4 regions of the Rhizobium sp. K33 genome follow, and region 4 is predicted to be linked to each of the others. Evidence: predicted binding sites of a transcription regulator. Region 4 holds the regulator's gene; each other region holds the start of a gene.
The links. Region 4 encodes PhoB, which activates phosphate uptake and scavenging genes when phosphate is short. Its sites were predicted from a motif close to TGTCATNNANCTGTCAT; they were not measured.
Positions count from the first base shown of each region.

Region 1: phnF (phosphonate metabolism transcriptional regulator PhnF) is a predicted target of PhoB. The motif match lies at 2,950-2,966, and genes of this name have one in related genera.
Region 2: M1E12_RS18980 (DUF2794 domain-containing protein) is a predicted target of PhoB. The motif match lies at 5,904-5,920, and genes of this name have one in related genera.
Region 3: M1E12_RS09135 (LTA synthase family protein) is a predicted target of PhoB. The motif match lies at 6,234-6,250, and genes of this name have one in related genera.

Region 1 is NZ_CP096478.1:3,819,596-3,827,181, reverse strand. It holds gene M1E12_RS18425 (alpha-D-ribose 1-methylphosphonate 5-phosphate C-P-lyase PhnJ) at 1-697, opposite strand, end outside; gene M1E12_RS18420 (carbon-phosphorus lyase complex subunit) at 694-1,800, opposite strand; gene phnH (phosphonate C-P lyase system protein PhnH) at 1,804-2,412, opposite strand; gene phnG (phosphonate C-P lyase system protein PhnG) at 2,412-2,882, opposite strand; gene phnF (phosphonate metabolism transcriptional regulator PhnF) at 2,985-3,704, shown strand; gene M1E12_RS18400 (beta strand repeat-containing protein) at 3,744-7,586, opposite strand, start outside.
Region 2 is NZ_CP096478.1:3,930,518-3,938,103, forward strand. It holds gene araD1 (AraD1 family protein) at 1-784, opposite strand, end outside; gene mmsB (multiple monosaccharide ABC transporter permease) at 795-2,006, opposite strand; gene mmsA (multiple monosaccharide ABC transporter ATP-binding protein) at 2,006-3,541, opposite strand; gene chvE (multiple monosaccharide ABC transporter substrate-binding protein) at 3,661-4,731, opposite strand; gene M1E12_RS18975 (LysR family transcriptional regulator) at 4,903-5,841, shown strand; gene M1E12_RS18980 (DUF2794 domain-containing protein) at 5,944-6,339, shown strand; gene M1E12_RS18985 (N-acetyltransferase family protein) at 6,342-6,893, opposite strand; gene M1E12_RS18990 (aspartate-semialdehyde dehydrogenase) at 7,305-7,586, shown strand, end outside.
Region 3 is NZ_CP096478.1:1,830,272-1,837,857, forward strand. It holds gene M1E12_RS09100 (helix-turn-helix transcriptional regulator) at 1-310, shown strand, start outside; gene M1E12_RS09105 (acyl-homoserine-lactone synthase) at 433-1,074, shown strand; gene M1E12_RS09110 (DUF2865 domain-containing protein) at 1,261-2,262, shown strand; gene bluB (5,6-dimethylbenzimidazole synthase) at 2,219-2,956, opposite strand; cobalamin riboswitch at 2,998-3,186, opposite strand; gene M1E12_RS09120 (TolB family protein) at 3,225-4,061, opposite strand; gene M1E12_RS09125 (hypothetical protein) at 4,085-4,414, opposite strand; gene M1E12_RS09130 (NAD+ synthase) at 4,417-6,096, opposite strand; gene M1E12_RS09135 (LTA synthase family protein) at 6,297-7,586, shown strand, end outside.
Region 4 is NZ_CP096478.1:4,505,520-4,513,105, forward strand. It holds gene pstC (phosphate ABC transporter permease subunit PstC) at 1-756, shown strand, start outside; gene pstA (phosphate ABC transporter permease PstA) at 753-2,108, shown strand; gene pstB (phosphate ABC transporter ATP-binding protein PstB) at 2,144-2,929, shown strand; gene phoU (phosphate signaling complex protein PhoU) at 2,976-3,689, shown strand; gene phoB (phosphate regulon transcriptional regulator PhoB) at 3,715-4,398, shown strand; gene M1E12_RS21765 (GcrA family cell cycle regulator) at 4,527-5,063, opposite strand; gene M1E12_RS21770 (acetylornithine transaminase) at 5,509-6,711, shown strand; gene argF (ornithine carbamoyltransferase) at 6,726-7,586, shown strand, end outside.

The DNA.
Region 1 (7,586 bases), 690 kb from region 4:
CCTCGAAGTCGAGGCTGACGACGTCGGTGTATGGCGGAACGGCATAGATGCGTTTCTCGCGGCCGGCGCCGAAGAGCTGCAGGGCTTCCGACATGTGCATCTTCGGATTGTCGAATTTCGGTGTCGGCGACGGATCCATCACGTAGCGGCCCTCGACCTTGACCGGATAGGCATAGGTCGTGGCGATGCGGCCGTGCTTGGCGATGTCTTCGTAGAGCTTCACATGCATGAGGCCGTATTCTTCCAGCGCATGCATCTTGCGGGTCTCGGTCTCGCGCGGCTCGAGGAAGCGCAAGGGTTCGGGGATCGGCACCTGATAGACCAGAACCTGACCTTCCCGGAGCTTCTCCTCGGGGATGCGGTGGCGCGTCTGGATGATCGTGGCGTCGCTGGTCTTGGTGGTGACGGCCACCTCGGCGACCTTCTGGAAGAAGGCGCGGATGGAGACGGCGTTGGTCGTGTCGTCGGCGCCCTGGTCGATCACCTTCAGCGTGTCATCGCGGCCGATTATCGAGGCGGTGACCTGCACGCCGCCGGTGCCCCAGCCATAGGGCATCGGCATTTCTCTGCTGGCGAAGGGGACCTGGTAGCCGGGAATGGCGATCGCCTTCAGGATCGCGCGGCGGATCATGCGCTTGGTCTGTTCGTCCAGATAGGCGAAGTTGTAGGTGGCGAGTTCGGTTGCCAGCGCGGTCATTCTGCGGCCTCCTTCAGATCAGTCTGTTCAATGCGGCTTGCGTCATGCTTTGCCCGCATGCGGCGGACGAGGTCGAGCTCGGCCTGGAAGTCGACGTAATGCGGCAGCTTCAGGTGTTCGACGAAGCCGGTCGCCTGGACGTTGTCGCAATGGGAAATCACGAATTCCTCGTCCTGGGCCGGGGCGACGACATCCTCGCCGAATTCCTGGGTTCTGAGCGCCCGGTCGACCAGTGACATGGACATGGCCTTGCGTTCGCTCTGGCCGAAGACGAGGCCGTAGCCGCGGGTGAACTGCGGCGGGGCCTTGGCCGAGCCCTTGAACTGGTTGACCATCTGGCATTCGGTGACGCGGATCTCGCCAAGCGAGACGGCGAAGCCCAGTTCCGGTACATCGAATTCGACCTCGACCAGACCCATGCGGATTTCGCCGACAAAGGGATGGGTGCGGCCATAGCCGCGCTGGGTGGAATAGCCGAGCGCCAGAAGGAAGCCTTCGTCGCCACGGGCGAGCGCCTGGAGGCGCAGGTCGCGCGGCATCGGGAATTCCATCGGCTCTCGGGTGATGTCGGCGGCGACGTGATCCTCGGGCATTTCGCCATCCGGCTCGATCAGGCCTTCACCGTCGAGAATGTCGGAGACCCGCATGACATGCTCCAGACCTTCCTCGCGCTGCTCGCCCATATCGACCGTTTCGTCATCGAGCAGCGAGGGATCGAGCAGGCGGTGGGTGTAGTCGAAGGTGGGGCCGAGCAGCTGTCCGCCGGGCAGATCCTTGTAGGTGGCGGAGACGCGGCGTTCGACGCGCATCTTACCTGTTTCGATCGGCCGCGAGGTGCCGAAGCGCGGCAGCGTGGTGCGGTAGGCGCGCAGGAGGAAGATCGCTTCGATCATGTCGCCGCGCGACTGCTTGAGGGCGAGCGCTGCCAGCGCGCAGTCGTAGAGCGAGGCTTCGGCCATGACGCGATCGACGGCAAGGCCGAGCTGGGCGACGATCTGGTCGATCGTCACCGATGGCAGCGCCCGGTCACCGCGGCGGCGGTCGGCAAGGAGCTTGTGGGCGTTGGCGATGGCTTTTTCGCCACCCTTGACGGCAACATACATGGCTCAGGCCTCCATCTCGCGGATCTTGGTCGTGCGCGGCAGCGCGATGAAGCGCGGACCGCAGGTCAGCACCAGATCGACACCACGGGGGAAGAGGGCGCGATTGTCGGCCCACTGCCGCAGGAAGGTTTCCGGCAGACCCTTCGGTGCGATCATGGCTGTGTCGCGAATGCCGGGGCCCGAGAGCTGCAGAGGCTGGCCGCCCTCGAGAGCCGTGATCTCAACGACCAGCGTGGTCGAACGGTCCGGATATTCCTGGGTGCCGAGCGCAAACTGCGTGAGCGAGGGAACGGGTGCTCCCGCTTCGACGAAGGCGAATTTCGCATCGGACTTCGTGGATGTCAGGCTGGCGCCGGTGTGGAACCCGATCCAGCCCGGCAGGGCGGACTTGACCAAGACTGGTGTCAGCCAGATCGGGGTGTCGTGGTCGCAGAGCGTCAGGAGCAAGGCGCCTGCCGCCACGCCAAGCGGCGCGGGCGGGGCTACCGGCACGTCGATCACGCCCTGGCTCCCCGGGCGCGCCATGGCGTCCATGACACTGCGAAAAACCGTCTGGGCGTGGGTGACAGCATCGGGGAAGCCGCCGTCCAGGCTTTCAGTGACGTCGAGCATCAGTCTTCTCCTCGAACCATGGTGAAGAAATCGACCTTCGTCGCGGCCGTTTCGGCCTCGAGGCGTTCGGCCTCTTGGGTGAGGCGGGCTTCGAGGGGTGCGAAGAGGGCTGTTTCGAGCGTGTTCCTTGCGGCCTCGTCCTGTGCCAGAGCGTCGAGCACGGCCGAGAACTGGGCTGCCTTGCGGTCGGTTCCCAGACGGTAGCCATGGCCCACACGACCGTCGGCAAGGCGAATGCTGGCTCGGCTGACCGTCGCTTCACCGAGGTTGAAGGGCGCGCCGCCGCCGCCGATCCGGCCCTTGACCATCACGAGCCCGGTTTCGGGACCGCGCAAGGCGGTAAAGTCCGGGATGGGGCCGAGCGCTGCAAGTGCGCTCTTGAGCTCTGCTATCGTTGCCTTGGCGAGCAGGTCGGCGATCCGCTTTCGATCGATCTGCGGGCCTGTTTCAATTTCCCTGGCTGTGTCCATTGTCAGTCCTCGAAATGTCTAGTAATATAGACAACCATACAAGTTACTTTAGGAGTAACCGCTGGTCGTGACAAGCTTGTGACAAGGACACCGAAAACAGTGATGCAGAGACAGAAGGGCGTTGCCCTCTGGCGCCAGATTTCCGATCGGATCCGCGCCAATATCCTGGCAGGTCTCTATGACAGGACGGGTATGGTGCCGGCAGAAACGGCGCTGGCGGAAGAATTCGGGGTCAATCGCCATACCGTGCGTGCGGCGCTCGCGGCACTCGCGCAGGAGGGCATCGTGCGTGCCGCGCAGGGGCGCGGGACGATGATCACCCAGCGCGACAAGTTCGATTTCCCGATCGGACGGCGGACCCGTTTCACCGAAGGGATCGGTGAACAGGCCCGCGAACTGAAGGGTATTCTCCTTTCCTCGTCACGGGAGGTGGCCACGCCGGAGTTGAGTGACCGGCTGCAGTTGGCGCGGGGTGAGGAGGTTTTGAGACTGGATGGCATCCGCAAGGCTGACGGACGAGCCGTCTCGCGCTCCACCATGTGGTTTCCGTCCGAGCGCTTCGCCGGCATCGACAAGGCCTTCGCCGAAACCGGCTCGATCACGCGGGCTCTCTCAGCCTGCGGGGTGGAGGATTATCTGCGCGATGTGACGGAAATTTCGGCCGTTCATGCCGAGCCTGATGATGTCGCCCATCTGGAGCTGACACCGGGCGCGATCGTGCTCGTCACGCGGGCGGTCAACACGGATCCGCAGGGGTGCCCGATCCAGTTTGCGGTGACGCGTTTCCCGGCGGATCGCGTGCAGTTCACCATCCGAAACTGAAAGAGGCCGGCTGCAGGCCGACCTCTCATTCTTTCATCCTCAGACAGCCTGGTAGGCGGCGAGGATGGCTGCAATCTGCTCAGGGCTCAGATTGTTGGACTGGGTGGCGCTGATCGCCTGCAGCTGCGCCGGCGTCATGTTTGAGATCTGGCTCACCGTCAGACCGGGAAGTGCCTGCTGGCTGATGGCTGCGATGTCTTCCGTCGAGAAGGTTCTGAAGTTGGTCGCGCCGAGCGCCGTCAGCTGCGCCGAGTTCAGCCCGGCGACCTGGGTCGGCGTCAGGGCTTCCGCCTGGTCAGCCGTCATGCTGCTGACCTGCGCCACCGTCAGGCCGCCGATCGCCTTGGGATCCATGGCGGCGATCTGGCTCGTCGACATCCAGGCGAGCTTGTCGGTTCCAAGCGTTGCGAGCTGGATCGCGTTCATGGCGCCGACCTGTGCCGTCGTCAGCGCGCCGATCTGATCCTGCGTCATCGCCCGGAGCTGATGATAGCTCAGGCCGGCGATCTGTCCCGTCGTCAGGGCCGCAATCTGTTCAGGCTGCAGCGTTGCAAAGACTGCAGGCGTCAGCCCGCCGATCGCGCTTGGTGACAATGCCGCGATGTCCGCGGCGGTCAGGGTTTCGAGCGCGGTGGGGCTGAAGGCCGCCAGCTGCGTGGCGCTCAAGGCGCCGACCTGTGCTGAGGTCATCGCGTCCAGCTGGCTTGCCGTCAGCGTGGCAATCTGCGCCGAGCTCAGGCCGGGGATGGCTTTGGTGGAGATGGCGGCAATCTGGGTCGCCGAGAGGGCGGAGATGGTTCCGGCCGAAAGCGATGCGATCTGGGTTGCCGTCAGCGCGCCGATCTGGGTTGCGGTCATGACGCCGAGCTGGTCGGGCCGCAGGGCATTCAGCTGGTCGAAGGTCAAGGCGCCGACCTGTGCTGCCGTCAGCACGCCGATCTGCTCCTGGCTCAGGCCGGCGATGTTGGCCGCCGAGAGGCCGGAAATTGCGGTCGGCGCAATGGCCGCGAGCTCTGCATTGGACAGCGTTCCCAGCTGGGCGGAGGAGAGCGCACCGATCTGTGTTGCGGTGAGTGCTGCGATCTGCGTCTGGCTGAGACTGTCGATCTGGGTCGTCGACATCGAGGCGATCTGGGAGGTGGTCAGTCCGGGGATTGCCTTGACGTTCAGCGCCGCGATCTTCTCGCTCGTCAGGGTGGCCAGACTGTCGTTGGAGAGTGCAGCGACTTGGCTGGAGCTGAGAGCGCCGATCTGCATCGTGGTGAAGAGCGTCACCTGTTGCGGCGTAAGCGCACCGACCTGCGCAGGCGTCAGAGCTGCGATCTGGCTCGTCGTGAGAGCCGCGATCTGGTCGGCTCCGAGCGCTGCGATCTGCTGGTTCGTCATGCCGGCGATGCCGGCTGCGCCGATCGCGGCGAGCTTCGCGGTGGAGAGATTGCTGAGCTGTGTGGGCGTGAGGGCTGCCACCTGCGTTGCGGTCAGCGCCCCCATCTGGGCCGAGGTCAGGGCCTCGATCTGGTTGGTGGAAAGCGCTGCGATCTGGGTGGTCGACAGGGCTGCTATCGCCGAGGTGCTCAGGGCGGCGACCTGCTCGGGAGACATGGCCCCTAGCGCGGCTGTGGTCAGCGCCGCGGACTGGGTCGCGCCGAAGCCCGCAATCTGCTTTGCGCTCAGGACATCGACCTGGGTCGGTGTCAGGGCCGCCACCTGGTCAGCACTCATCGCGCCGAGTTGCGCCGGCGTCAGCGCGGCGACCTGATCGAGGTTCAGGGCGGCGATCGTCTCAGCGTCCAGGCTTGCAAAGGCGCTGGTGTTGATGGCGGCAATTTCGGCCGGCAGGAAGGCGAGAATGTCGGACTTGCGCATGGCGCCGAGTTGCGCCGCGGTCAGGCCGGAAATCTGCGTCGCCGTCATGGCGTCGATCTGATCCGCCGACATGGCGGCGATCTGATCGGTGCTGAGGGCGGCAATGGTGCGTGCGGAAAGGCCTGCGATCTGTTCCCGCGAAAGAGAGGCGATGTTGGTCGGCGACAGCGACGCGATCTGGGCTGCCGTGACGGACTGCAGCTGGCTTGCGGTCAGCGAAGCGAGCTGGGTCGGCGTGAAGGCCACGACCTGTTCGCTCTTCATCGCGGCAATCTGGGCCGTCGTCAGTTTGGCGATCTGTTCCAGGCTCAAGCCGTCGATCTTGTCGGCCGAGATGGAGGAGATCGCGCTTGTCGAGATTGCCGCGATTTCCGCCGGCAGGAAGGCCGCAAGCTGTGCTTCCGACAGGGCGCCGATCTGCGGCCCGGTCATTCTTGCGATCTGCGCAGCGGTCAGACCTTCGATCTGGCTGTCATCGAGGGCTTCGATCTGGTCCGTGGTCAGCCCCGTGATCGAGGCCGGAGAAAGGGCAGCAATCTGGGTCGGCGACCAGGCCTTGACCGCGTCCACGGACAGAGCCGAGATCTGGGCGGCCGAGAGAGCCGCGATCTGGCCATTCGACATGGCTTCCGTATGGAAGGCTGTCAGTCCGGAAATCTGCTCTGCCTTCAAGGCGCGGATCTGGGTGGTCGTCAGAGCGGCAATCTGCTCAGGCCCAAGCGATGCCATGCGTTCGGCAGTCAGGCCGGTGATCGCCTTTGCGCTGATGGCGGCGATCTTGGTTGGGCTCATGCCGTCGATCAGGTCCGAAGGCAGTGCTGCAATCTGGGCGGCGCTCAGGGCGCCGATCTGGGTGGTGCTCAGACCATCCAGCTGATCCAGGGACATGGCGCCGATCTGATCGGCCGTCAGGCCCGCGATGGCGCGGACGCTGAGTGCGGCAATCTGGTCGCCCGAGAAACTGGCGACGGCTTCGACGGACATGGCGACAATCTGGTTGCCGGTGAGGCCGCGTATCTGGGTCGCAGTGAAGCCGGCAATCTGATCAGGCGTCAAGGCTGCGACCTGGGCTGCTTTCAGAGCCGCGATCTGCGTGCTCGACATGGCACCGATCTGGCTGAGGCTCAAGCTGGCAATCTGGGTGGGCGTGAAGCCGGTGACAGCGGGCGAGTTGAAGGCACCGATCTGAGCCGGCGAGAGGCCGGCGATCTGGGTCGTCGACAGGCTTGCGACCTGGGCGGCGGTCATTCCGGCGATCTGCGAGGTGCTGAGGCTCTGCAACTGCTCGACGCTCAGGGCGGCCAGTTGCTCGGCATTGAGCCCGGCGACGGCCTTTGGCGTGAGGGCCGCGATTTGCGGCGTGGTGAAGCCCGCGACGGTGGCCGTCGGCAGGGCTGCAATCTGGGTGGCGCTCAAGGCGCGGATCTGGGTCGTCGTCAAGGCGGCCAGCTGATCGTCACTAAGGGCCGACATCTGGGTGCGGGTCAGTGCGGCAATCTGGGTGGCGGTCAGGCTGGAAACCTGAGACGGCGACAGACCCGCCACCTGATCGGTGGTGAGGCCGGAGATGGCGCGCGGATTGAGCGCGGCGATCTGGGTGTTGGAGAAGTTGGCGACCTGCTCGACGGACAAGGCGGCCAATTGCCTCGAGGTGAGGGCCGTGAGCTGGCCTGTGGTCAGCGCGCCGATCTTTTCGTCGCCGAGCGAGGCGAGCTGCTCTGTGCTCAATCCAACGATCGCTCGGGTGCTGATTGCGGTGAATTGCGAAGTCGACAAGACATCGAGCTGCTCGGAGGTCAAGGCCGCGACCTGTGTGGCGCTCATGGCAGCGATTTGCGTGTTCCACAAAGCGCCGACCTGTTCGGGCGTCAGCGCTGCGATCTGGGTAGGTGTCAGGGCCGAAATCTGATTCGGCTTCAATGCTGCGATCTGTGTTGCCGAGAAACTGGCCAGTCGCTCCGGCGATTGGCCTCGGAGAGCCGCCGTGTTGATCGCGGCCATGTCTTCGGCAGAGAA
Region 2 (7,586 bases), 580 kb from region 4:
GCGCGTATTTGAAGTGGTGATATTCGAGGTTCGCGATCGTGTGGGACATGTTGGCCTCACCCGACAGGAACGGCTTTTCCCATACGGTCTGGCCACCACGGATGATGCGCGAGGTACCCTCGACGTGATCCGGCAGGGCGCCGACGCGAAGCTCCGGGCCGAAGGAGGCCGGGCGCAGCTTGGAATGCGCGAGGAAGAGATAGTTGATCTTCTCGGTCACGTGGTCGGAGAATTCGTTGGCGACGGAAAAGCCCAGGCGATGCGCCGTGCCATCTTCACCGATGATGTAGTAGCCGGCCATTTCGGGCTCTTCGCCACCGTCGAGCGCGAAGGACGGGGAGACGAGGTCTTCACCGGGTGCGACCGCGTTGAAGCCATTGCCCTTGTAGAACCACTCCGGCTGAACGCCGATTTCGCCGGGCTTCGGCTTGCCGCCTTCCATGCCCATGCGGAACATCTTCATGGAATCGCTCATGCCGGCCGTATCGGCATGCATGCTGTCGCGGGCCGAGGCCGAACCGGTATGGGTGAGACCCGTGCCGGTCAGATACATGTGCGCCGGATCCGGATGACGGACGGGGCAGTCGAGCTTGCCTTCGGCCGCGAGCGCCACGAGGTCGACGCTGTCGCCGGCACCCTGCTTTTCGATCAGGGTCGCGACATCGGTGCCGGCGGCGATGGCCGCCTTGGCGAGTTCGTAAGTGGTGTTGAAACCTGGGACAAGGCGCGCAGCCTCACCCTGGCGGCAAATGATGCCGCCAGCCTTCAATTGCGAGAGAAACATAAGCCTATCCTCAGACTGCTTTGTTCTTGTTGTAAACGTCGAAGAAGACAGCAGCCAAAAGCACGAGACCCTTGATGAGCTGCTGGTAGTCGATGCCGATACCCATGATCGACATGCCGTTGTTCATGACGCCCATGATGAAGGCGCCGATGACGGCACCGGTAATCTTGCCCACGCCGCCGGATGCCGAGGCACCGCCGATGAAGCAGGCCGCGATGACGTCGAGCTCGAAGCCCACGCCGGCTTTCGGCGTGGCGGAGTTGAGACGGGCTGCGATGATCATGCCGGCAAGTGCTGCCAGCACGCCCATGTTCACGAAGGTCAGGAACACCAGGCGTTCGGTATTGATGCCGGAGAGCTTCGCAGCCTTTTCGTTGCCACCCAGCGCATAGATGCGGCGACCGATGGTCGTGCGGGTGGTGACGAAGGAGTAGAGCGCGATCAGAACACCCATGACGACCAGGACGTTCGGCAGGCCGCGATAGGTGGCCAGCTGATAGCCGAGGAAGATGGCGACCGCGCTGATGATGCCCATCTGCACGGCGAAGAAGACGAAGGGCTCGTTTTCAGTGCCATGTTCGTCGTTCAGGCGACGGTTCTTCATGCCGGAATAGATCGCAAGACCAACGAGGGCCACGACGAGAATGATCGCGACATGGTTGGCGATACCGGTGGTCGCAGGATCCGTCAGCGGCAGGAAATCCGGGATGAAGCCGGTGGAAAGCAGCGTGAATTCCTTCGGGAACGGACCGATCGGGCGACCGCCGAGCGTGACATAGGTCAGGCCGCGGAAGACCAGCATGCCAGCCAGCGTCACGATGAAGGAGGGGATCTTCTGATAGGCGACCCAGTAACCCTGCGCAGCGCCCATCAGGCCGCCGAGCACCAGACACAGCGGCACGACGAGCGAGAAATGCCAGCCCCATTTGACCAGCATCATCGCCGATATGCCGCCGATGAAGGCGACGATAGAGCCGACCGAGAGGTCGATATGGCCGGCGACAATGATCAGCAACATGCCCAGCGCCATGATGACGATGAACGAGTTCTGCAGCACCAGGTTGGTGATGTTGACCGGACGGAAGAGAACGCCGTCGGTCAGGAACTGGAACAGTAGCATGATGACGACAAGCGCGAGCAGCAGTCCGTATTCGCGGATGTTGTTGCGCAGGTAGTCGCCCACGGAGACCTTGGGGGTTTCGGTTCTTGTGTCGATGGCCATTAGTGTTTCTCCCCAGAGCGCATGATGGCACGCATGATGGACTCTTGGCTTGCTTCTTCTTTGGTAAGTTCCGCGACGATGCGACCTTCGTTCATGACGTAGATGCGATCGCAGGTGCCGAGCAGCTCGGGCATTTCCGACGAGATCATCAGAATGCCCTTACCTTCGGCGGCAAGCTGGTTGATGATGGTGTAGATTTCGAACTTCGCCCCGACGTCGATGCCGCGGGTCGGCTCGTCGAGGATCAGGATCTCGGGATTGGTGAACAGCCACTTCGACAGCACGACCTTCTGCTGGTTGCCGCCGGACAGGTTGACGGCTTCCTGGTAGATCGAATGCGACCGGATCCGGAGCTTCTGCCGGTAGTCGGAGGCCACCTTGGCTTCCATGCGGTCGTCGATGACGGTGCCGCTGGACACGCCGTCGAGATTGGCGAGCGTGGTGTTTTCCTTGATGTTGTTCTGCAGCACGAGACCGAGATGCTTGCGGTCTTCGGTCACATAGGCAAGGCCGGCACTGATCGCCTTCGGGATCGTCGACACGTCGACCGGTTTGCCGTGCATCGAGACGTCGCCGGTGATCTTGTGACCCCAGGACTTGCCGAAGATGCTCATGGCGGTCTCGGTCCGGCCAGCGCCCATCAGGCCCGCGATACCGACCACTTCACCGGCGCGCACATTGAAGGCGACGTCGTGCAGGAACTGGCGATCGCGGTGGTTCTGGTGGAAGACGTTCCAGTTCTTCACCTCAAGCAGAACGTCGCCGATCTTCGGATCACGCTTCGGGTAGCGGTCTTCCATGTCACGACCGACCATGCCCTTGATGATGCGGTCTTCGGTGATTTCCTGCGTATGACAGTCGAGCGTTTCGACCGTGCCACCGTCGCGAATGATGGTGATCTTGTCGGCGACCTTGCGAATTTCGTTGAGCTTGTGGGAGATGATGATCGAGGTCATCCCCTGCTTGCGGAACTCCATGAGGAGCGTCAGCAGCGCATCCGAATCCGTTTCGTTGAGCGAAGCGGTCGGCTCGTCGAGGATGAGCAGGCGAACCTTCTTCGACAGCGCCTTGGCGATTTCGACGAGCTGCTGCTTGCCGACGCCGATATCGGTGATGCGGGTCGACGGCGCATCCTTCAGGCCGACCTTTGCCAGCAGCTCTTTCGTCCGCGCAAAGGTCTGGGGCCAGTGGATCACGCCCTTCTGGGCGATCTCGTTGCCGAGGAAGATGTTTTCGGCGATCGACAGGAGCGGCACGAGAGCCAGTTCCTGGTGAATGATGATGATGCCGAGCTCTTCGCTGTCGGAAATCCGTGCGAAGCGACGGACTTCGCCGTCGTAATAGATGTCGCCGTCATAGGTGCCTGCTGGATAGACGCCACTCAGGACCTTCATCAGCGTGGACTTGCCGGCGCCGTTTTCGCCGACCAGCGCGTGGATCTCGCCCTCGCGCACCTTGAAGCTGACATTGTCCAGCGCTTTCACGCCGGGGAATGTCTTTGTGATGCCGCGCATCTCGAGAATGATGTTATCCATGTGCAGAATTCCGGCGCCAGGCCAGCGATCCCGAAAGATCCAGCTGGGGCGCGAGCTCCCTCAATGCGTATAGAAAATGGGTCCGCGACGTGTCGCGGACCCGGATGCGACCCGAAGGATCAGTTGTCGATCTGCTCGGCGGTGTAGTAGCCGGCGCCGACGAGAACGTCCTTGGCATTAGCCTTGTCGAGAGCGACAGGCTTCAGCAGGTAGGACGGAACGACCTTCACACCGTTGTTGTAGGTCTTGTCGTCGTTGATCTCGGGGGTCTTGCCTTCCATGATGGCTTCAACCATCGAGACGGCGACCTTGGCGAGTTCGCGGGTGTCCTTGAAGACGGTCGAGTACTGCTCGTCGGCAAGCATCGACTTGATCGAGGGCAGCTCGGCGTCCTGACCGGTTACAACCGGCATGGTCATGTCGCCCGAACCGTAGCCGACGCCCTTCAGAGCCGACAGGATGCCGATGGACAGGCCGTCATACGGGGACAGAGCGCCGTGCAGCTTGTCTTCGGTGTAGGTCGAGGAGAGCAGGTTTTCCATGCGAGCCTGGGCGACGGTCCCGTCCCAACGCAGGGTACCAACTTGGTCCATACCCATCTGGCCGGACTTGATGACGATGTCGCCGCTGTCGATCAGGGGCTGCAGAACAGACATGGCGCCATCGTAGAAGAAGAAGGCGTTGTTGTCGTCCGGCGAACCGCCGAAGAGTTCGACGTTCCACGGCTTGGTGTCCGGGAACTTCGCCTTGAGGCCGTCAACGAGGCTGGTTGCCTGGAGAACGCCGACCTGGAAGTTGTCGAAGGTGGCGTAGTAGTCGACATTGCCCGAGTCGCGGATCAGACGGTCGTAAGCGATGACCTTGACGCCGGCATCTGCAGCCTTCTGCAAGATGTCGGAGAGCGTCGTGCCGTCGATGGCGCCGATGACGAGAACCTTGGCACCCTTGGTGACCATGTTTTCGATCTGAGCGAGCTGGTTCGGGATATCGTCGTCAGCGAACTGCAGGTCCGGCGTGTAGCCAGCTTCCGTGAACAGCTTTTCCATGGTCTCGCCGTCGGAGATCCAGCGGGTCGACGTCTTCGTCGGCATGGAAATGCCGACCATGCCCTTGTCCTGAGCGTAGGACATGGGCGCGAATGATGCGATGCCGATTGCGAGAGACGCAATCAGGGCGCCAAGTTTCTTCATGGTAACCTCCCTGGTCATACCGTGCGAGGCCAAGCTCCTCCTGGCGCCCGCTGAAACAAGAACGAGTGGCTGACGCAGCAGCCCCCAGCTCCGCGGCGAGTCTTATCGCGGCCCATATACCGATCAAATGATTATTTTGACTTTCTGCATACCATGGTTGATATGTCCTTTATGGCAGAGATCCATATCCAACGATTGCAGCCCAAGCACCTCCAGCTGATCCGCTCGATTGCGGAGCTGGGGCAATTAAGCCTTGCAGCTCAGGAACTTGCACTGACCCAGCCAGCGGCCTCGCGCATGCTGGGCGAAATCGAGCGCTATGTCGGGTCGCCGATTTTCCTGCGCACGCCGAAGGGCATGGAGCCGACAGCCGTCGGCAGCGCACTGGCGCGGCGCGCCCAGAATGTTCTCGAAGAAATGCGCGAGGCCGCCCGAGAAGTGGAGGCCATCCAGCGCGGCTTGACCGGCAAGATCCGGATCGGGGCGGTGACCGGCGGCGCGGTCGGTTATGTGGTCCCGGCGATCCGGGCACTGAAAGCCGAGGCATCCACCATCGACATCCATGTCGATGTGGCGCCGAGCGGAGAGATGATAAGAGATCTGCTGTCGGGACAATATGATTTCGTGCTCGGCCGCATTCCCGCAGGCATCGATGCGCGGCAGTTCCACGTCGAGGGCGCGACGATGGAGGAGGTCGAGATCGTCGTCCACCATAGCCACCCGCTGGTCAATGTCGACCGGCTGAACATTTCCGACATGGCCCATTTCCCCTGGGTGATGCAGGCGCCGGGCACGCCGCTGCGCCAAGCGGTCGAAAACGTCTTCATCGAAGAAGGCGCGCCCATTCCGCGAAACATCGTCAACACCACATCCCTGCTCGTGATGATCGCGATGCTCGCTTCGTCGAATGCGATCGCACCGATGTCGCGGGAGGTGTCCGACCTTCTCTGTCGCCAGACGCCCGTCGGCAATCTGACCACGCTCAAGATGGAAACGCCGATCGAGGTGACGCCCTACCATCTGATCACGCTGAACGGAAAGCGCCTCTCGCCCGTAGCCGCCCGGCTGCGCGAACTCCTGCTCGGCCACTTCATGAGCAGAAGCCGCTGAGGCTTAGCAGGAGGAAAGCAGGGTGCCCGATAAGCTTGCAATTTCGAACATGTCAGGCACACTGTCACCCATCCGTCATGAATCGGAGCTCGTGGAGCATTGATGTCAGAGCAGCCGGAAGGGCAGCGTCGCGACGACGAAGGGGCCGAACGAACCACCAGCGTCGTCGATCTGGGTATCTATCGGCAATCTGTAGACCCGCTCCCCATCACATTTCACCGCCGCGAACTGGATGCCATTCTCTGGATCTACGGACGGATGGTCGGAGAAGGGGAATGGCGTGACTACGCCATCGATCACCTGAAGGACCGGGCCGTCTTCTCCGTCTTCAAGCGCTCGGGTGAATACCCTCTCTACCGGATCGAAAAGAACCCGAAGCTTGCAGCCAAGCAGGGCGCGTTTTCGGTCGTCGGCACCGATGGCCGTATCCTGAAGCGCGGCCATGACCTGCGCCAGGTGCTGAAGGTCTTCGACAAGGCGCTGAAGGCCGCCGACTAGCTCTAAGCCAAGGTACCTGGATAGGTGTCAGGGTCGGGCATGGTCGAATTCCCCTCCCCGAGAGCCTTCTGCATGAAAACCGTGTCGAGCCAGAGCCCGTGCTTGAACCCGGTCCCCGCCAGACGCCCTGCCATTTCGAAACCGCAGCTGCGATGCACCGCAATCGAGCTTTCGCTCGCCCCGCCGACGACGGCAACCATCTGACGGAAGCCCAAGGCCTGGCAGCGAGCCACAAGCTCGGTAAGCAAGGCCTTGCCCACACCCCGCCCGCGGGCGGACGGGTGAATATAGATGGAATCTTCGACGAGCCATCGATAGGCCGGCCGTGTGCGGAACGCAGACGCATAGGCATAACCGAGAAGCGCGCCGGTCTCATCCGTTGCGGCGAGATAGGGATACCCTTTTTCTTTCAGCGCCGCGAAACGGGACGCCATCTCTTGCAGGCCAGGGGGAACGAGCTCGTAACTCGCTGTCCCCCGGGAAACTGCGTCGGCATAGATTTCCGTGACGGATGGAAGATCGTCCGCGACAAGATCGCGAATGAGAAGGCTCATGGTGACACTCCGAACATGCAGCCTTTTGTTCCACGACGGAAAAGTGCAGGCAAGCAGGCGCGTGTCACCATGACATGCAGAAGCTGGATAAACCGAGTGCGCTTTTCGCCTTCACGCGCCTTCAGTCGGCTTGACTCATCCCAAAAACCTTGTAATCCCTCGCCGCGAAGAGGAATTCGGTCCATGCACGCTTTCGGGCAACCCTTCGCGGTCTTCCACCTCCTGCAGCGCTCCGCTGCCGGCGGCGCATGCCATTCTCTTGCATCCACGACCAAGGCCAAAACGACGACGAAAACCGTCTGACGTCTTCGGCCACCGCTCTCTCCCCGGCACGGCCGGGGACAAGGAAGGTTGCGTCCTGTCGCGAACTTCCCCTCACCATCCGCGGAGAGACAGAAAGAGAGCATAGACATGGGTTTCAAGATTGCAGTTGTAGGCGCCACCGGCAATGTCGGGCGCGAAATGCTCAACATCCTCTCCGAGCGTGGTTTTCCGGCCTCGCAGGTCATCGCGCTCGCCTCGGCGCGCTCGCAGGGCACCGAGGTCTCCTTCGGTGACAGCGTTCTGAAGGTCCAGAACCTCGAAAACTACGATTTCTCCGACACCGACATCTGCCTGATGTCCGCCGGCGGCACGATTTCCCAGAAGTGGTCTCCGAAGATCGGTGCCCAAGGCTGCGTCGTCATCGACAAC
Region 3 (7,586 bases), 1.9 Mb from region 4:
CCATGACCGCGACCTTCTGAGCCTCGGAGCGAAGCTGAATGCCCGGCTGGCGAGCGCCGCTACGGACGGGCCGCAGAAGCGTATTGCCTCCATACCACTCACCCGCCGCGAGCGGGAAACGCTGGCCTGGATTGCCGCCGGCAAGAGTTACTGGGAGACGGCTGTCATCCTCGGCATATCCGAGCGCACCATCCGCCATTTCATGGCTAATGCGCGCCAGAAGCTCGACGTGGTCACCAATGCGCAAGCGGTCGCAGAAGCGGTCTGGCGGGGGTTGATCCCGCGTCTTGCGGAGACTCAGGCGTCCTGAAGTCAGCGCAAACGTATGACAATATCATAGATTGCATCCAGCAAAATGGTCGCTACCGCCAGTTTAACAAAATGATGCTGCACGCCATCCTTCCTGCTTCGTTGTGCAAGAAGGAGCAAGGCATGATCAGGATCATCAACGGCGCGCGTCGAAACCAGTTTCCCTCCGACATCGACGCCATGCACAGGCTGCGCAAGCGGGTCTTCCATGACCTCCTCGGCTGGGAGGTTCAGGTCCAGGAAGCCTGGGAAATCGACGACTACGACCGCGCCAACCCGCTCTATGTCCTCTCCTATGACGAGGAGGGAAAACTTCGCGGCTCGCTGCGCCTTCTTCCGACGCTCGGCCCGAACATGCTTGACGACACCTTCCCGATCCTGCTCGGGGATGGCCCGGAGATCCGCAGCGCAGCAGTCTGGGAATCAAGCCGCTTCTGCATCGATCCGGAGATTTCCCAGGACCGTGCGAGCAATCAGGTGACGATCGCTGCGGCCGAACTGATGTGCGGGGTCGGCGAACTCGGCCTCGCTTCCGGCCTCAGCCATATCGTGACCGTGACCGATGTCTTTCTGGAGCGGATGTTCAAGCGCATGGGCTGCCCGGGCAACCGCATCGGCGAGCCGAAACGCATCGGCGTCGTCCAGGCGGTCGCCGTTTCCTGGGAGGTCTCCCATGAGCTTCTGGATCGCATGAAGGCCGTGGCCGCGATTGACGGCAGCGTGCTGGAAGAAGAGATGACGCTCGCCACCGCCCGCGCAGCGTGACGGCATCTCGGGCGGATGCGGCCCATGCCGCATCCGCCACGTCATCCGTCATTTCGTTTTGATCTACATTCGGATATCCTGCGATACGTCAGGGCGTTGATCTGCCCTGCAAATGCCAACTGGGATCCGGATGTGCCGAGCAGGATAGTCAGTTCCATTGCCATGATCCTCCTCATGGGCGGGGCCATGCCAACCGCGGCTGAGGCCTCAGCGCTCTGCGAGCGACTGCGCGATCGGCTGGTTCTGGTGGAGCAAGGCGGGCCTTCGCCCGAGATCAACAGTTATGCCAGCGCGATCGCCCAGCAGAACCTGGAGCTGCGCAAGGCTCGCCAGGACCAGCGCCGGCTTCGCTGCCTTACCTCCTCCATCGTCCAGATCCGCCCCGACGGCGGCAATGACTGCGGGGATCTCGCCACCGCGATTTCACGCATGGAGGCAAACCGCGATATTCTGGCTGCACGCCTTGCCGATCTCCGCGAAAGCCGCGCCGCCGATGCCAGGGCCGCACTGGTAACGGCCCTTGAAGCCAATGGCTGCGGGCCCGATCAGGCGCCGCTGCCGGAGGAAGCGCAGCGCATCCCGTACCTCGACACCCTGGCGGAACCCTACAGGCCCGACCGCGCCGCCGAGGCTGCCTATTCCGATCCGCGCCCATCCTTCGGCATCCTGCCAAGCGGCAATGTCCGCACGCTGTGTGTCCGCACCTGCGACGGTGGCTTCTTCCCGATCTCGTCCCAGACCTCGGCCATGAATTTCGCCCGCGACGCCGCCCAGTGCGAGCAGATGTGCCCCGGCACCCAGACCGAGCTCTTCTTCCACGCGCCCGAGCGCAGCGAGACGGTGGACATGATTTCGGCCGTCACCGGCCAACCCTATCGCGACATGCCGAACGCTTTCCTCTACCGCAATCGTCGGACCGATGCGGATCCCGCCTGCAGCTGTAACCTGCAGCAGTATTATCAGCGCATGACACCCAGACCGGCTGTCCCGGATTATCAGTCCTCGGTGCTCGATATGGCGCCGAAGTCGAAGCCAGTTCCAGCAGCACCTCCTGCGGCGACCGAGCGCCCCCTGGACGAAGCAAGCCTCAATGTCCGGCGCGTTGGCCCCGCCTTCCTGCCGTCCGACAAGGGCACGATCGACCTCAGGAACCCCGCGGCGCCTGGCCCCCAGCCGCTCCAGGAGTAACGGCGACCTCAGGCGTCTCGCCCCAGCGGTCCTCGAAGATCAGGTCGTCGAGTGAAAGCCGCTTCCGCCAACCCTTCACCTCGAGCTCGGGCTTTGAATAGAGCGCGTAGACATAGCCGATGCAGAGATAGCCGATGATCTGCACCCGCGGCGGAATGCCGAGGATGTCCTTCACTTCGTTCTCGTGGAAAATGCTGACCCAGCCGAGGCCCACGCCTTCGGCGCGAGCGGCAAGCCAGAGGTTCTGGATTGCACAGACGGTCGAGAACGCATCCATTCGCGCGTCATGCGTTCGCCCGAGCACGACGGGACCGGCTCGGTCGGTGTCGCAGGTGATGCAGATATTGAGCGGCGCCTTGCGGATACCCTCAAGTTTGAGGGATCGGTAAGCGCTGCGACGCTCCGGCGGAAACATCGCCTCAGCTTCCTCGTTGGCGCGGACGAAGGCTTCCCAAACCGCCTGCCGTTTCGCTTGGCAGCGGATCAGCAGGAAATTCCAAGGTTGCATGAAACCGACCGAGGGCGCCGCATGGGCTGCTTCGAGCAATCGCCTGACGAGGTCATCGGGCAGAGGGTCGGACAGGAACTGGTCGCGCACATCGCGCCGCGTATGGATCGCCTTGTAGACCGCGTCCCGCTCATGCTCGGCAAAAGGCGCAGCCCCGACGAGAAACTCGTTCGGTTCGTCGTGCATCGTAATCCCCACAATGCGCAACCACCCGCCGTCCGCGCGGGCTCGGTCTATCTCGCCAGGCCGGTCTTCTGACTGGGCTTCACCTGTAACGCGCGCCTTCCCGGATTACTCCAGTGGCTGGGTTTCCCCGGCGCATGACATCCGCCTCACAGTGTTGGGCACGTGCCGGAATCTCACCGGCTTCCCGATTCTCCCGCCTTTCGGCAGGCACCTGGCGTGGTTGTTTTACGTCAGACAGCGCACGAGCGACAGATCAAAAACGACAACCTCAATCGGTCACGGCGAAATAGCGGACGAAGGCGAAGGCCGATCCGTCCGGCGACCAGTTCGGCACGTTTATGCTGCCCTGCCCGCCGAAGAATTCGAACAGGGTCTCGATATTGCCGCCATCGGCATCCATCAGCCGCAGCCTGACCTGCTTGTCACGCGGATGTCCGGAGACATCTTCGTCATAGGAGAGAAAGAGAACCTTGCTTCCATCCGGCGAGGGATGGGGGAACCAGTCGCCATAGCCGTCCGCGGTTAGACGCTCAAGATCACTGCCATCGGTCCGCATGCGCCAGATCTGCATCGTGCCGGTGCGGCTGGAGTTGAAATAGATCCACTGACCATCGGGAGAGTAATCGGGACCGTCATTGTGGCCGTCCCCATGGGTCAACCGCTTCTCTGGCCCACCCTTGGTCGAGATCGTGTAGATGTCGAATACGCCGCCGCGATCACCGCAATAGGCAAGTTGCTTTCCATCCGGCGACCAGCCGTGCCAGTAGGAGGGCATCTTCTCGGTCACCTGGCGCGGCTCCTCATCGCCATCCCCGAGCAGGTAGATGCAGGACTTGCCGAAGAGCGTATGGTCGGAAAAGGCAATCGAGGCGCCGTCGGGCGAAATGCCGTGATCATTGTTGAGACGGACGGCAAAACCGGTATCGATCAGTTCCGGCTCCGGATCGTCGTCATCCAACGACAGGGCGTAGAGAAGGCCGTCGCCATTGATCACCAGGAACTCGCCGTCCCGCGACCAGTTGGGCGCCTCGACGAGGTCCTCCGTCTGCCAGACCACCTCAGCTTCACGGGTCGCCATGTCGTAGATCTCGACCGAACTGCGCATCATCATCTCCTTGGAATAATCAGTCAGCGACCGAGCGACTTTCGATCGCCTGGCAGTTTGGCGAAGACCGTCCGGCCGGTCCGCTCGATATGGGCATTGCGCCATTCGGTATAGAAACCCCAGCACAAGCTGACGATCAGGGTGACGAACCCGATGCCGAGCATCTTGAAGCTTTCCTCCCACAGGCCGTAGCAGCCGATTGCCATGGAGGGCAGAAAGTATGCAGCACCGGACAGCACCCGGTAGAGCCCACTATCCTGATTGTCATGGGCTCCGACAGCAAAGATATAGCTGCGCTCCTCCGCCGTGAAATCCGGCAGCTCAGCCCGCGCGAAGCGATCCTCTGTCGACACCTTCAGCGATCCCGGAACCGGTTCGTGATCGGATAGCGACGATCGCGCCCGAAGTTCTTCTTGGTGATCTTCACGCCGGGCGCCGACTGGCGGCGCTTGTATTCGGCGAGATAAAGCAGGTGCTCGACCCGGTGGACGGTCGCGATGTCATGGCCACGCGCCACGATCTCGTCGACACCCATTTCCTTCTCCACGAGGCATTCGAGGATGTCGTCGAGCACGGGATAAGGCGGCAGCGAATCCTGGTCGGTCTGGTTGGGACGAAGCTCCGCGGAGGGCGCCTTCGAGAGGATATTCGCCGGGATCACTTCGCCCGAGGGGCCGAGCGCACCTGGTGGAACGTTTTCGTTGCGCCAGGCCGACAGCGCATAGACCTGCATCTTGTAGAGGTCCTTGATCGGATTGAAGCCACCGTTCATGTCGCCGTAAAGCGTCGCGTAACCGACCGACATTTCCGACTTGTTGCCGGTCGTCACGACCATGGAGCCGAACTTGTTGGAGATGGCCATGAGAATGGTGCCGCGTGTGCGGCTCTGCAGGTTCTCTTCGGTGATGCCGCTCTCCGTGCCCTCGAACATTTCCGAAAGCGATGAGAGGAAGCCTTCGACCGGCTCCTGGATCGGCACGATGTCGTAATGGCAGCCGAGCGCCTTGGCACAGGCCTCTGCGTCCGCGAAGCTCTCCTGTGAGGTGTAGCGGTAGGGCAGCATGATCGTGCGCACCCGCTCTTCGCCCAGCGCATCGACGGCGATTGCCGCGCATATCGCTGAGTCGATACCGCCGGAGAGCCCGAGCACCACGCTCTTGAAGCCGTTCTTGTTGACGTAATCGCGGAAGCCCAGGACGCAGGCGCGGTAATCGGCCTCTTCCTTCTCAGGGATCCGCGACATCGGCCCGTGCTCGCAGCGCCATCCATCCGGCGTGCGCTTCCAGGTCGTGACAGAAAGCGTTTCCTCGAACTGGCTCATCTGGAAGGCAAGCGACTTGTCGCCGTTGAAGGCGAAGCTTGCGCCGTCGAAAACGAGTTCGTCCTGGCCCCCGAGCTGGTTCGCGAAGATGAGGGGCAGCCCCGTCTCGATCACCTGACGCAATGCCACTTGATGGCGCACATCGACCTTGCCGCGATAATAGGGCGAGCCGTTCGGCACGAGCAGGATCTCGGCCCCGGTCTCGGCCAGCGTCTCGCAGACGCCGAGATCGTTCCAGATCTCCTCGCAGATCGGCACGCCGATCCGCACGCCGCGGAAGTTCACGGGACCGGGCATCTCACCTTCGACGAAGACACGCTTCTCGTCGAACTCGCCATAGTTCGGCAGATCAATCTTGTCGCGGAAGGCGAGGATCTTGCCGCCATCGAGGATAGCGACCGAGTTGTGCCGCCCTTTCTCTCCCTGGCGCGGAAAGCCGACGATCACGCCCGGGCCGTTGTCGGACGTATCGGCGGCAAGCGCCTCGACAGCGTCCAGGCAAGCCTTCAGGAAGGCCGGTTTCAAGACGAGATCCTCCGGCGGATAGCCGGAAATGAAGAGTTCCGTCAGGAGCAGAAGGTCCGCCCCCTGTCCGGCGGCTTCAGCCCGCGCAGCACGTGCCTTGGCCAGATTGCCGGCGACATCGCCGACAATGGGATTGAACTGTGCCACCGCAATACGCAGGACGTCGGAGATCTTCTTTGCTTCGCTCATGACACCGATTTAGCCGCTCACCCGTTCGACCGCAACGATGCATGTCGAGCAAGTGTTCCGCAACCTCCTGAGCCGCTAACCAAGCCCCTCGAAATTCAGGGAACAAACCCTAGAACGCCGCGGTTCATGTAGCATTCATGACACTTATGTGACATCTGTGCGAAACTTTCACGACACTTGCTCATGACCTGGAGTACGACGTGGCCCAGCCCACCCCGAAATCGCTTGTCGCGACATTCTTCAATTCCTTCGGCGCGACCCGCGAACGGGACTTAGGAAACTCCTTTGCACTCCAGCTGGCGGTTCAATGCGTCAACACCGCACTGATCGCTGTCGCCATTGTCATGCTGAGCGAAGTGCTGGCGCGCGGCACCATGGTCGATGTGGTGGAATATCTGACGTCGTCGAGCCGTCCTGGGCTCGTGGCCGTGGGTATCGTCTTTCTGGCCCTCTGCTTCGCCGACGCAATCATCGGCAAGGCCTACCAGTCCACACTCCTCATCGCGCCCCTGGCGCTGTTGCCCGCCTTCTTCTCCGGGCAGAAGCAGCTCTTCCTGTCTGACCCGCTTTTCCCGAGCGACCTGCTCTTCGGCCGCCAGATCCTGCAGCTCATGCCGGCCATGGTTGCCGCTGAACCCCTGAAGGCCATCGCACTCGGCATTGGAAGCGTGGTTTTGATCGCAGCTTTCGGCGCCTTGATCTGGAAGAGCCGCAAGGTGTTTCCGCGGCTGAACCTGACGGGCCGCGGCCTGCGCCTCGCCCTCGCCTTCCCGCTGCTTGCCGGCTTTGCCACGCTGATGGACCCGATGGCCTTCTCGGCCGTCCGCGATCGCCTGAACATCGTTCCGATGATGTGGGACCAGAAGGAAAACTACCGGCACAATGGCTTTCTGCTCGCCTTTGCCTTCAACGTGCCGATGGCCTCCGTCAGCGCGCCCGCGGGTTATAGCAATGTCGCGATCTCCGACATGCAGACCGACCTTCTGCCGGCATCCTTCTTTTCAGGACGTCAGGCCGACGTGATCATGGTGATGAGCGAGTCGCTCTGGGATCCGACGAAGATGAGCGCGGTCCGCTATTCGACAGACCCCATGCCCGTGATCCGCGCGGCGCAGTCGGGCGCAGTTTTCTCCCCGGAATTCGGCGGCATGACCGCAAATGTCGAGTTTGAGGCGCTCACCGGCTTCTCCAATGCCTTCCTGCCCTATGGCAGCATCCCCTATCAGCAGTATATCCGCCGCCCCGTTCCCTCGCTCGCGACCTTCTTCGAGTCCAAGGGCTATGTGACCAAGGCCTTCCACCCGTTCGAAGGCTGGTTCTGGAATCGCACCAACGTCTATCAGTCGCTCGGCTTTCAGGAATTCCATTCCGAGGAAAACATGCCGGCGATGAACAAGCGCGGCATCTTTGCCTCGGACGAGGACCTGACGCGCTACATCATCAAGGAAGCGGACAACACCGACGAGCCCTTCTTCTTCTTCGCCGTGACG
Region 4 (7,586 bases):
TTCTTCTCGACCGTCTGGAACCCACAGTTCCGCGGTGGGTCAGAGCTTGGCATTCTGCCGCTGCTCTGGGGAACGCTCTACGTCTCCTTCGTTGCACTCCTGGTTGCCGTTCCGCTCGGTCTGCTCATTGCCATCTATCTCTCGGAATATGCCGGTGCGACCCTGCGCAGCTTTGCCAAGCCCGCAATCGAAGTGCTCGCCGGCATCCCGACGATCGTCTACGGTCTCTTCGCTCTGGTCACCGTCGGCCCGCTGATCCGCGACTGGCTTGCCCAGCCGCTGGGCCTTGGTACCTCTTCGTCCTCGGTTCTGACCGCGGGCCTGGTCATGGGCATCATGATCATCCCCTTCGTCAGCTCGCTTTCGGACGACATCATCAACGCGGTTCCGCAGTCGCTCCGTGACGGGTCCTATGGCCTCGGTGCCACCCAGTCGGAAACGATCAAGCGGGTGATCCTGCCGGCCGCACTTCCGGGCGTCATGGGTGCCATCCTCCTGGCCGCAAGCCGCGCGATCGGTGAAACCATGATCGTCGTGCTCGGCGCAGGCGCCGCTGCGAAGCTCGATCTCAATCCCTTCGAGGCCATGACGACGGTGACGGTCAAGATCGTCAGCCAGCTGACGGGCGACACCGAATTCGCAAGCCCTGAGACCCTGGTCGCCTTCGCGCTTGGCCTCACACTTTTCGTCATCACGCTCGGCCTCAACGTCGTGGCCCTCTACATCGTACGCAAGTACCGGGAGCAGTACGAATGACCGACATCACCGCTTTCGAAACCGCCCCCAAGGCTGCCGGCGCCAAGTCCATCCTTGCCTCCGACGCCCGCACCCAGAAGCGCAATGCGGCGGAAGCCCGCTTCCGCATGATGGGCCTGATTGCCGTCATCATCGGCGTTCTGGCACTCGTCGGGCTCCTGGCCTCGATCCTGTCGAACGGTCTGTCGTCCTTCCGCCAGACCTACATCACTCTGAATGTCGACCTGGACGCCGCCAAGCTGGACAAGCAGGGCAACCGGGACCTAGCAGAGATCGCCAAGGTTTCGACCTTCGGCTATGCACCTCTCATCGAGGCCGCACTGGCCAGGACCATGCAGGAAAACGGCATTGCCGTCGAAGGCATGAACGCAAAGGCCGCTACCGAACTCATTTCCAAGGAAGCGCCGGCCAGCCTGCGCAACTACGTGCTCGCCAATCCTGACGTGATCGGCACCACGGTGTCCTTCGATCTCCTGGCCTCCGGCCGTATCGACGGCTACTACAAGGGCCGTGTGACGATGGAAAGCGCTGCGCTCGACCGCAACACGTCGCCGGAGCAACTGCGCCTTGCGGATGAACTCAAGGAAGCGGGCGTGCTGACTACCCGCTTCAACTGGGACTTCTTCACCGCACCTGATGCCTCCGACACCCGGCCTGAAGCTTCCGGTCTCGGCGTTGCCATCCTCGGCTCGGCTTACATGATGCTCATCGTGCTTTGCCTCTCCCTGCCGCTCGGCGTCGCCGCCTCGATCTATCTCGAGGAATTCGCGCCGCAGAACTGGTTCACCGACCTGATCGAGGTGAACATCGCCAACCTGGCGGCCGTACCCTCGATCGTCTTCGGTATCCTCGGTCTTGCCGTCTTCATCAACTATGCCGGCCTGCCGCAGTCGGCGCCGGTAGTCGGTGGCCTCGTCCTCACCTTGATGACGCTGCCCACCATCATCATTGCCACCCGCGCAGCATTGAAGGCTGTCCCGCCGTCGATCCGTGATGCGGCCCTCGGCGTCGGCGCCTCGAAGATGCAGTCGATTTTCCATCACGTGCTGCCGCTCGCCATGCCCGGCATCCTGACCGGCACGATCATCGGTCTCGCTCAGGCACTGGGCGAAACGGCGCCGCTGCTTCTGATCGGCATGGTCGCCTTTGTTCGCGAATATCCGGCTGGTCCGCCGGAAGGCTTCTTCGACCCGGCCTCAGCGCTCCCCGTCCAGGTCTACAACTGGACCCAGCGCGGCGATCCGGCCTTCGTCGAGCGTGCCTCCGGTGCCATCATCGTGCTTCTGGTATTCCTGATCCTGATGAACCTGATCGCAATCATTCTTCGTCGCCGCTTCGAGCGTCGCTGGTAAGGAGGTGTATGATGATGAACAATCTCGCGACTAAAATGACCACGACGAAAGCGCCACCCATGAACGAAACGAAGATCACCGCCCGCAACGTGCAGGTCTATTACGGTGAGAAGCACGCCATCAAGGACGTCAACATCGACATCCGTCCGCGTTCCGTCACCGCCTTCATCGGCCCGTCGGGCTGCGGCAAGTCGACCTTCCTGCGCTGCATCAACCGCATGAACGACACGATTGCCAGCTGCCGCGTCGAAGGCAACATCCTGATCGACGCCGAAAACATCTATGACGCCAAGGTTGACCCGGTTCAGCTGCGCGCCAAGGTCGGCATGGTCTTCCAGAAGCCGAACCCGTTCCCGAAGTCGATCTACGAGAACGTCGCCTATGGCCCGCGCATCCATGGTCTCGCCCGCAACAAGGCGGACCTCGATGAGATCGTCTCGATCGCCCTGCAGAAGGCCGGTCTCTGGAACGAAGTGAAGGATCGTCTGGACTCCGCTGGCACAGGTCTTTCCGGCGGTCAGCAGCAGCGTCTGTGCATTGCGCGCGCCGTTGCCGTCAGCCCGGAAGTCATCCTGATGGACGAGCCCTGCTCGGCGCTTGACCCGATCGCCACCGCCAAGGTCGAGGAGCTGATCCACGAGCTGCGCGAAAACTTCACCATCGTGATCGTTACCCACTCGATGCAGCAGGCCGCGCGCGTCTCCCAGCGCACGGCGATGTTCCACCTCGGCGAACTGGTCGAGGAGAACGACACCGACAAGATGTTCACGAATCCGGATGACCAGCGCACGCAGGACTACATCATGGGCCGCTTCGGCTGAGCCCTGACGTCATCCACGGTTGAACTCACTTTCAAGGATGTTTCCTATGGGCTCCTCTCACATTTACTCGGCCTTCGACGACGAACTGAAGTTCCTGATGCGCCGCATCTCCGAAATGGGTGGTCTGGCCGAGCAGATGGTCGCAGACAGCGTTCGTGCACTGGTCAATTCCGATGCCGCACTGGCACAGAAGGTCATCTCCGACGACGTGGTCATGGATGCCATGGAGCGCGAGATCGGTGACAAGGCCGTCGTGACGATCGCCAAGCGCCAGCCGGTGGCGTCCGACCTGCGCGAGATCATCGGTGCGCTCCGCATCGCTGCTGACCTCGAGCGTGTCGGCGATCTCGGCAAGAGTAACTCCAAGCGCGTCGTCGCCATCCAGGCAACCGGCGTGCCGCGCAAGCTTGCCCGTGGCCTGGAGCATCTCTCCGATCTGGCGCTTGCCCAGCTCAAGGAAGTGCTCGACGTCTACACGACCCGTTCGGCCGAAAAGGCGAAGTCGATCCGTGACCGCGACGAGGAGATCGATGCCATCTACACCTCGCTGTTCCGCGAACTCCTGACCTACATGATGGAAGATCCGCGCAACATCACGAGCTGCACGCATCTGCTCTTCTGTGCCAAGAACATCGAGCGCATCGGCGACCACGCGACCAATATCGCCGAAACCATCTATTACATGACCACCGGCGCCCAGCCGGAAGGTGAGCGCCCGAAGGAAGACCAGACTGCTTCCGTCGGTGCGATCTCCGAGTGACGACGGCCAGCGAGGTTGATGACTGATGCAGCCTAAGATCGCCGTAGTCGAAGACGAGGAGGCCCTGTCGGTTCTCCTGCGCTACAATCTCGAAGCCGAGGGATACGAGGTCGAGACCATCCTGCGAGGCGACGAAGCCGAGATCAGGCTTCAGGAGCGGGTTCCTGACCTGCTCATCCTCGACTGGATGCTTCCCGGTGTTTCCGGGATCGAGCTTTGCCGCCGGCTGCGGGTGCGCCCCGAAACCGAGCGCCTGCCGATCATCATGCTGACGGCACGCGGCGAGGAAAGCGAGCGTGTGCGTGGCCTCGCGACCGGTGCGGACGACTATGTGGTCAAGCCCTTCTCGACGCCGGAACTGATGGCCCGCGTCAAGGCCATGCTGCGTCGCGCCAAGCCAGAGGTCCTCTCCAGCGTCCTGCGCTGCGGTGACATAGAGCTCGACCGCGAAACGCACCGCGTACACCGCAAGAGCCGCGAGGTTCGTCTCGGCCCGACGGAATTCCGCCTTCTGGAGTTCCTGATGGCGTCTCCCGGTCGCGTCTTCTCGCGTTCGCAGCTCCTGGATGGCGTCTGGGGTCACGACATCTATGTCGACGAGCGTACGGTCGACGTCCATGTCGGTCGCCTGCGCAAGGCGCTCAATTTCTCGAACATGCAGGATGTCATCCGCACCGTACGTGGCGCGGGATACTCCATGGAAGCCTGAGCGCTCCCAATCCACCCGTCCAGACAAGGCCGCACGGTTTGCCCGTAGCGGCCTTTTTCTTTGGCTCTACGGCCAAAAGAAAACGGGCCCCGAAGGACCCGTTCATCATCTGATCTGTCGCCGAGGGATCAGCGGGCAGCCTTGCGGCGCTCGCTGACCGGCTGATAGGCGAGCTTGGCGTGATAGGTGCAATAAGGTGCACTATCGGCAATCTCGCAGCCGCAGAAATGGAAGTCGTCCTTCATCGGGTCGCCGATCGGCCACTTGCAGGTCCGCTCGGTGAGCTCCGTCAGCGCCAGGCGGCGCGAGATCGGAACGACGACGTTCAGCGACCGGCGAACCTCGACCTCTTCATAGGCCTCGACTTCGATCTCTTCCTTCAGCGCGGTCGCACCGGCAGTCCGGGTAACGGTGCGGGTGCTGGTATTGGCCGCCGGACGGTTCTGGAACGCAGCGGGGCGCGGCGTCTGGGCCGGGCGCTTGGCAGGACGGGCCGCAGACGAGCTGCCGCCGGCCTTGGCGCGACCGGGAAGGTTCAGCCGGTGAACCTTGCCGATGACGGCGTTGCGGCTTACGCCGCCAAGTTGTGCTGCGATCTGGCTGGCGCTGAGGCCCTCGGCCCATAGCCGTTTCAGTTTCTCGACCCGCTCATCAGTCCATTGCATAGTCGTCATGCCATTTCTCTCCGCCGCTCGCGTCTGTGATGGCAGAATCCGTCACCGCTGCTTCGGATGAATCCGAAACACAACCGCCTCGATACTGTCGGTGAGCACTTCCGCCGCATGCAATCTATTAATGAAATTTAACCTAGAGCCAGCCTGACTCCGTGACAAGAGTCGCCGGAATCATCTGGAATCGATTTCGCGGTTTTCCCCAACTTGCTTCCCGAGTGAGTCAAGTATGCAACAGGTGGAATCTTGCTCGGCACTCGTCCAGCGCGTGTCGACCAAAAGGGCGCTTACTCCTGCGATTCCTGCAGAATTCGTTGACAGCTCAGAGCGAAATGCTGATAGTGCCCCCGCCGCCGAAAGGCGGCATTTTTAATTTTTCTTGGGCCTCGCAATGGCCTATCCGTCACGTCACGGATCGTCGAGAAGGATCGTAAACGCCATGGCCGAAGCTACGCCGCTCTACCAGACCTACAATCGGGCGCCGCTGCGTTTCGAACGAGGCGAGGGCGTCTGGCTAGTGACCGAAAGCGGCGAGCGCTATCTCGATTTCGCAGCCGGTGTCGCCGTGACCTCTGTGGGCCATGGCCATCCGCATGTCGTGGGTGCGCTGAAGGATCAGGCCGACAAGGTCTGGCACCTGTCGAACCTCTATGAGGTACCCGGTCAAGAAGTGCTGGCCAAGCGGCTGACCGAGGAGACATTCGCCGATCGTGTCTTCTTCACCAATTCCGGCGCGGAAGCCCTGGAATGTGCCATCAAGACGGCCCGCCGCTACCACTTTGCGAAGGGGCATCCAGAGAAGTTTCACATCATCACCATGGAAGGCGCCTTCCATGGCCGCACGATCGCGACGATCGCGGCCGGCGGCCAGGAAAAATATCTGGAAGGCTTCGGCCCCAAGGCTCCGGGTTTCGATCAGGTGCCGTTCGGTGATCTGGATGCCGTGAAGGCGGCCATATCCGACGCCACCGCCGCGATCCTCGTCGAGCCCGTACAGGGCGAGGGCGGTATCCGCCCGATCCCCGTCGAGATGCTGAAGGCTCTGCGCGCCCTGTGCGACGAGCACGGCCTGCTGCTGATCTTGGATGAGGTTCAGTGCGGCGTCGGCCGCACGGGTAAGCTCTTTGCGCATGAATGGGCCGGCATCAAGCCTGATCTGATGGCGGTCGCCAAGGGCATCGGCGGCGGCTTCCCGCTCGGCGCCTGCCTCGCGACCGAAGAGGCCGCCTATGGCATGAAGCCCGGCACCCATGGCTCGACCTATGGCGGCAATCCGCTCGCCATGGCCGTCGGCAACGCCGTGCTCGACGTCGTGCTGACCGACGGCTTTCTCGAGAACGTACGCGATACGGCGCTCGTTTTCCGCCAGGGACTGGCTTCTCTCAAGGACCGTTTCCCCGATGTGATCGAAGAAGTGCGCGGCGAAGGCCTGATGCTCGGCATCAAGGCCAAGGTCCCGAACACCGAACTCTTGATGGCGATGCGTGACGAGCACTTGCTCGGCGTTCCCGCCGGCGACAACGTCATCCGCCTTCTGCCGCCGCTCACGGTAACGGCCGAAGAGGCGCGCGACGGCCTCGCCCGCATCGAACAGGCAGCAGAACACATCCGCGCCAAGGCCGCAGTCGCCGCGTCAGCCTAAGACAGGATTCATTCATGGCATCTCCGAAGCATTTTCTCGATCTCTCCGCTGTCACGGCTGGGGACCTCCGCGGCATTCTCGAAGACGCGAAGACCCGCAAGCAGGCCACCAAGGCGGGCACCGCCGACAAGCCGCTCGCCGGCAAGATGCTCGCGATGATCTTCGAGAAGCCTTCGACCCGCACCCGCGTCTCCTTCGATGTCGGCATGCGCCAGCTGGGTGGCGAGACGCTGTTCCTCTCCGGCACCGAGATGCAGCTGGGCCGCGCCGAGACGATCGGCGATACGGCCAAGGTTCTGTCGCGCTATGTCGATGCGATCATGATCCGCACCACCGACCATGCCCGCCTCCTGGAAATGGCCGAGCATGCGACGGTGCCGGTCATCAATGCGCTGACGGATCTGACGCACCCCTGTCAGATCATGGCCGACATCATGACGATCGAGGAGCATCGCGGCCCGGTCACGGGCAAGACGCTCGCCTGGACCGGTGACGGCAACAATGTCCTGCATTCGCTTGTCGAGGGCGCGGCCCGCTTCGGCTACAAGATGAACATGGCCGTTCCGCTTGGGTCCGAGCCGGATGACAAGATCCTCAACTGGGCCCGCAACAATGGCGGCGAGATCATGCTGTGCCACGATGCCGATCGCGCTGTTGCCGGCGCCGACGCCGTGATCACCGACACCTGGGTCTCGATGAACCAGGAGCACAAGGCGCGCGGCCACAACGTCTTCCAGCCTTTCCAGGTCAATGCCGACCTGATGAAGAAGGCAAAGGACGAGGCTCTCTTCCTGCATTGCCTGCCCGCCCATCGCGGCGAGGAAGTCACGGACGAAGTGATCGATGGCGTTCAGTCCGTTGTCTTCGACGAGGCG